DNA from 2 places in the Aliikangiella maris genome. Region 1 is predicted to be linked to the other one. Evidence: predicted binding sites of a transcription regulator. Region 1 holds the regulator's gene; the other holds the start of a gene.
The links. Region 1 encodes FNR, which switches genes on or off when oxygen is low (the NO sensors DNR and NnrR bind a similar motif). Its sites were predicted from a motif close to TTGATNTANATCAA; they were not measured.
Positions count from the first base shown of each region.

Region 2: a site for FNR is predicted at 1,708-1,721, ahead of ABVT42_RS04660 (alpha/beta family hydrolase). Genes of this name have one in related genera too.

Region 1 covers NZ_JBFDAH010000001.1:433,955-437,172, reverse strand. The annotation lists gene ABVT42_RS01985 (molybdopterin molybdotransferase MoeA) at 1-244, shown strand, start outside; gene ABVT42_RS01980 (DUF7009 family protein) at 351-665, shown strand; gene mobA (molybdenum cofactor guanylyltransferase MobA) at 666-1,241, opposite strand; gene fnr (fumarate/nitrate reduction transcriptional regulator Fnr) at 1,375-2,103, opposite strand; gene hemN (oxygen-independent coproporphyrinogen III oxidase) at 2,277-3,218, opposite strand, start outside.
Region 2 covers NZ_JBFDAH010000004.1:40,003-43,220, forward strand. The annotation lists gene ABVT42_RS04655 (glutamine amidotransferase-related protein) at 187-945, shown strand; gene ABVT42_RS04660 (alpha/beta family hydrolase) at 1,784-2,425, shown strand; gene ABVT42_RS04665 (MFS transporter) at 2,558-3,218, shown strand, end outside.

The DNA.
Region 1 (3,218 bases):
ACCAGTTACCGCAATATGCAATGAGGCGTTTACAAAAAGGCCTGGATTTGCAGCGATACTAAAATCATTTGCACAGATTAATCAGCATGCACAGTTAACTTGTAACATTTTACCTGGACAAGAATCATTTAAAATTAAACCACTACTCAATGCAAATGGTTGGATTTATCTGAAAGAATCCACTGAGAGTTTAGCAACTGGGGAGAAAGTCGAGTTTTATCCAACCATACCTTATTGGTTTTAATTGTGTTTATCGTTAATCGACTAAAGAAAAATGGTTGTTTTATTGATTACGGCTATTTGAATTTACTTTAGCTTATTTTTGTTTAACCAACTTACTCATAGCACTTATGTATTTAAAAATTCAATCCGATTGCATCACCTTTAGAGTGAGCCAAGCCGAGGCTCAACAATTATTAAACACCGGAGAAATAAAAGATTCAATCACTCTGAATCCTCTAAACCAAATTCAATATATGGTTAAAACTACCAATAACAATGCTGAGTTACTCTTTGATTTTGGCTCTCAATTAAAATTCACTTTATGTGTTAATAAACAAGTTCTTGAAAGTGAAGTTAAAGACAGACCAAGCAAACAAGGGATTAAAATCACAAGTAGCACTGCGATCAGTGCTTTTCTTGAAATTGACTTAAAATCAAAATAACTAGACCGATTGATAATCTGCCAGATAATTTAAATTTCGAAATGCGGACTCTTCAATATTCAAATTAACTGGCGTTGCCTTTATTTGCTTGAGGAAATCTCTTACACGATAAGTCTTTTGATTGAGTAATTGACTGACAGTGTTATGACAAGATCGATTTAGCAACATACATAAGTAATGCTCTCTTACATCAGTCACTAAATAATAAGCAGAATCAGAAAACTGAATTTGTTGCACAAGTTGATGAATTAATATTTTAGGTAGGAGTGGTACATCGACAGGTAAAACAAATAACCAGTCATTCTTCATAATTTGCAGCCCTTGCTCTATGCCTGCAAGCGGTCCAGCATAACCTTCTCGTTGATCGGTAACAACCAGATATCCATATTGTTGATAAGTTACTAAATGACGGTTAGCAGAAATAATTAATTCTCCTACCTGGTCTGCCAGCCAATCTATTTGATGCTCGATCAAAGGTTTTTGTTGGAATTGTTGTAGTCCTTTATCTTTTCCTTCTAGTCTGCGACCCGCACCACCAGATAATATGAGTCCTGAAATAAATGACTTGTCAATCATTTGCCAAATTCATCCTCATAGAATTGCCTACCAATATAACTCACAGTTCCTCTTAATAAATGAGCTATTCAAATATAAATAATTTAACCTTGAGTACTCAATAAAATAAATTATCTCAAACACTTAAAATCTATTATACATGACAAGATGTACCAGCTAAGGAACTTAAGCCTTCCATATCTTTAATTTGAATATAACGATCTTGAATCGATATGAGCCCTTGCTTTTGCAAACGGGTTACCAAGCGACTTACTGTTTCTACGGCTAAGCCCAAATAATTACCAATATCGCCACGAGTCATGGTCAACTGGAATTCCTTATTGGATAAGCCTCGGCGTTTAAAACGACCAGAAAAGTTTATAATAAAAGCCGCAAACCGCTCGTCAGCATTCTTTTTACTGAGCAACATCATTAAATCTTGCTCTTCGCGAATCTCGCCGCTCATAATCTTAAAAAGCTGCTTTTGTAAGCCGGGCAATTCCCGTGAGAGTGCTTCAAGTTTATCAAAGGGGATGGAACAAACCAGTGAAGTTTCCAAGGCTTTGGCAAAACTAGGATACTGTGTACTGCTAATTGCATTTAAACCAACTATTTCACCGGGTAAATGAAATCCGGTAATTTGTTCCGTACCATCAGAACTGATGGTGTAGGTTTTGAGACTGCCAGAGCGAATAGCGTGTATTGCATCAAATGTATCACCGGCATGGAACAAAAAGTCGCCTTTTTTCAGTACCTTTTTGCGTTGAACAATATTTTCGAGATGTTCGATATCAGAATCAGCTAACATCACGGGTAGACACAATCGTCTAATACTACAGGTCTGACACTTTATTTCACTATGCAAAAAATTATTCGAAGACAACTTTGACCCACCCTTTGTTTTGAATATACAGGTGCATTATACTCAATTTATATATTCAAGGGAGCCAATTTTCACAAAAATTAACGATATTCACAAAATAGAAAAGCCAACAAAATTATCATTTTAATCATTTACTCAATCTATTTGCGCTTAAATAAAGCTGAATCAGTCATTTAGATAACTTTTGAAAAACACCTGATTTCCTGTAACTCATTTAAATAGGCGTCAAATGTCATGCAAATATTACGAATCAGTAATCGGCCTTTAGCAAAGACTTGAATTGAATCGCCTGAATAAGTAATAAGTTTATCTTCAATTAGCGGTTGAAGCATCTTTAGTTCGCGAGAAAAATAGGTTTTAAAATTAATATGATAGCGAGTTTCAATCTGATTTATATCTAGATAAAAGTGACAAATTAAATCAAATATGACATTTTTCCTAATCGTGTCATCAAAAGTCATACTCGCTCCACGCCAAGTGGGTAGCTGACCCTGCTCAAGTAAATGATAATAACTATCAACTTCTCTGACATTTTGATGGTATTGCCCATTCAACGAACCAATCGCAGAAACCCCTACGCCGATTAATTCATATTCCTCGTGTGTTGTATAGCCTTGAAAATTACGATGTAATTGCTGATTATTTTGCGCGATAGCCAATTCATCATCAGGCTTGGCGAAGTGATCCATACCTATATAGCAATAACCGCTTTGTTGAAGTTTATCAATGATATAGGCAAAAATGGCCAATTTCTCCACTGGAGTTGGTAGCTCAGCACTTTTGATTCGACGCTGTGGTTTAAAACGATGAGGCAAGTGTGCATAATTAAAAACAGATATTCTATCAGGAGATATTTGAATAACTTTGTCTAAAGTCGCGGCAAATGTTTCTCGAGTTTGTAAAGGTAATCCATAAATCAAATCGAGATTAATCGAACGAAAGCCATGCTTTCTTGCTTCATTAATTAAATCACGAGTTATTTCAAAAGACTGGATGCGGTTGATCGACTGCTGAACTTTAGGGTCAAAATCCTGAACGCCCATACTCATGCGATTAAACCCCATTTGAGCCAATACTTTAATATCGGTAATTGCCAAAGCCCTTGGATCCACTTC
Region 2 (3,218 bases), on a different contig from region 1:
TGACTAAAATATGGGTTATTCAAGCAATAAGCATAAAACTAGTGATTTTATGCATGTTTATTCAATTAAAAACATAATTTGTGAGTGATTAACCGATTTAGGTTTTGGTTTATTGATGTATCGAGCAACAAAAAGTGATTGTCTCGTTGGTGTTTCAGCAAAAACTGTCGAGCAGAGGTTTAAGTTTTGGCAAAAATAATGGTTTTTCAGCATGTTCCTTATGAACCTCTTGGTACACTTGATCCACTGATCCGTTCACAAAGGCACCGTATTCGATACGTGAATTTTGGCCGAGAACCTAATGCTAAACCGGATATTTGTAGCTACGATGCACTTATTATTCTTGGTGGCCCAATGAATATTGGTCAAGAAGATGAGTATCCACATCTGGTAACCGAGCAGCGAGTGATTCGACAGGCAATGCAACAAGATATTCCTGTCTTGGGAATTTGTTTGGGGGCACAACTCATTGCGGCTGCGGCTGGCGCGAAAGTTTATCAGGCACCTAAAAAAGAAATTGGCTGGTACCCTATTACACCAACTCAGGCAGCACAAAATGATCCGGTGCTCGGTCATTTTGATGAGTGTGAAAATATTTTTCAGTGGCATGGTTATACATTCGACTTACCCAAAAATGCAACGTTACTTGCTACCGGTGAACAGATTGCTCACCAGGCTTTTCAATTAAAAAACAATGTTTATGGATTTCAATTTCATCTTGAAACTGACTTATCCTTAATTCAACGCTGGCTAAAGTTACCTCAACATTTAAAAGAATTGGGACTCGATAAAGCTAAAGCGCGAGTTGATTCAATTTGGCAGGAAACACATTATCGAATTGATCGATCTCTGGCATTAAGCCATAAAGTTTTTAATGGCTTTTTATCATTGTTACCGAAAGTTAACGAGAAACATCAGTTTATTCATCGAGATTTTCTCAATTAAAATTTTAGGGTTTCTCATGTGGCTATATATTAAAAAATAATTTCATGCATTAAAAACCAGTCACTGTTCTCACTTTAAAAAATAAAACATGTAATATCTTTTATTCGGGCAAAAAATGGTATTTTGTGCATTGATTGATATTGCTCACCCGTTTATTCTTCGCACCATCTTTGCAATCGCTGAAATTTAGACAACAATGCAACACAGCGTGTTGGTAGCGACTTGTATTGACTCAATTTTGATTCAACAAATCCCCGATTGTTCTTAGGGTTTCAGGCCGCCTTTTGGCGGCCTATTTTTTCTACTTAAACTTTTTCTGCTTAATCTGCTTAATCTGCTTAATCTGCTTAAATTTTAACGATTAAAACGCTGGCTGCTTAAAAATAGTAATTTCTAATGCTTGGTAAAAATGACGAGTAAAATACTTTTTCTCAATTCATTGAAGTTATATCAATTGCGTTGGCTGATTGATAAACCTTACACAAAAGGTCTAAAAGATTATTATCGTTCAGTTATAAATGTTTCGAACTGTAGTTTTTTGTGTATAAACAATATTGACAGGTAACGTTTTTATCTGTTGTTCTTCAGCGAATTTATCCAATTTTAAATTCTCATATAACCCAGTATATATTAAGGCTATTTTTTCCGTTATTATCCACAATTAAAATACGTCAATAAGTAATTATACAAAACCAGGTTTTTAATTGAAGTATAGAGCGATAAGAAACTCATAATTACTTTGGCTAATTGCGCGGGAAATATTTGATTTGGATTAAATTTTTTAAATAATTTAAACTGGTTATTTTCCTATTGTTAACTTAAATTGGGTGACTTCTACTTGTTTAAAAGTGAATTTAAAATTCTATTGGCTCATGGGGCTGGAGCAAACAAAGATTCAGATTGGATGCAACAGATGGATCAACTTATTAGCGCTAAAGATTTAACGGTCTTTCGATTTGATTTTCCCTATATGCGTCAGCGATTAATTGATGGTAAACGACGTCCACCTGATCGAATGCCACGATTAATTGATGATTTTAATCAACAAATCAAACAGCTCAAAGAAAGTCAACGGTTATTGCCTACTGATAAATTAATATTGGCTGGTAAATCTATGGGGGGAAGGGTAGCCAGTTTGTTGGCGACTGAGTCTGCGCCTGATTTTAAACTTGAATTTAAGATAAGTGGTCTAATCGCATTTGGTTTTCCTTTTCATCCTGCGAATAAGCCAGAAAAATTTAGAGGAGAACATTTAGCTCACATTAGTATTCCAACATTAATTCTACAAGGAGAACGTGATAGTATGGGTAAGCCTAATGAGATAGAAGGTCACGCATTGAGCAAACAGGTTTGTGTTGAGTATTTAGCTGACGGTGATCACAGCTTTAAGCCTCGGGTAAAGTCTGGTTTAACGCTCGCAGATAATTTGCAAACAGCTGCCGATAAAGTGGCAGATTTTATATTTACTCTAGATGACTAATATTTGCACAGCAAAGGTGTCCAAATTCAATCAAATAGTCTATTTCTATTTGCAATAATTAATGAATAATCTACTATTAGCGGTCCGATCTGTTAATTTATTCCTGTTTTTGCACACTGAGTTATTCAACTGATGTCCAGAATAATCCCTGCTATTTCTACAACCCAAAGACAAACACTTGAGCAGCGTATACGTCGCGAATTATTTTCCTGGACTAGTCTGGCTTTAATGCTTGCGCTACTTGAAGGTGGTGTCATTGGTGTATTAATTAAAAATGGATTCGAGGGACGGGTCGAGAGCTGGTTGTTAAATTTAGCGGTGGCGGTCAGTACTGGTGCGCCATTTTATTCTAACTTGATTAGTTTTGTGTGGGTCAAGTTAAGTCATGGTCGCAGCCGGACTCGATTGGTGTCTAACTTGGCACTAGTCTGCTGTGTATGTGGGCTTGGGATTAGCCAGACTACTTTTGATGAATCGGGACTTTTTGCGCTATTGATGTTTTATATTATCGCGCGAATTTGCTGGTCTGGCATATTAACAATACGTTCTGATATTTGGCGGGCTAACTATCCGCGTTATATTCGTGGCAAAGTGACTGCTAAACTGGCGACTTTGACCTCCTTGCTCATGGCCATTGTCGCAATAGCTATTGGCCAAGTACTCGACTGGCAATTTGAAGCGTTTAAGTGGCTTTATTTGAGTTTATCGGTGCTGTCGATGGTGGGGGCTTTCCGTTATCGTTATTTGGTGATGCGCGGTAGTTTAAAGCAAATTGAGCGCGAAAAATCAACGG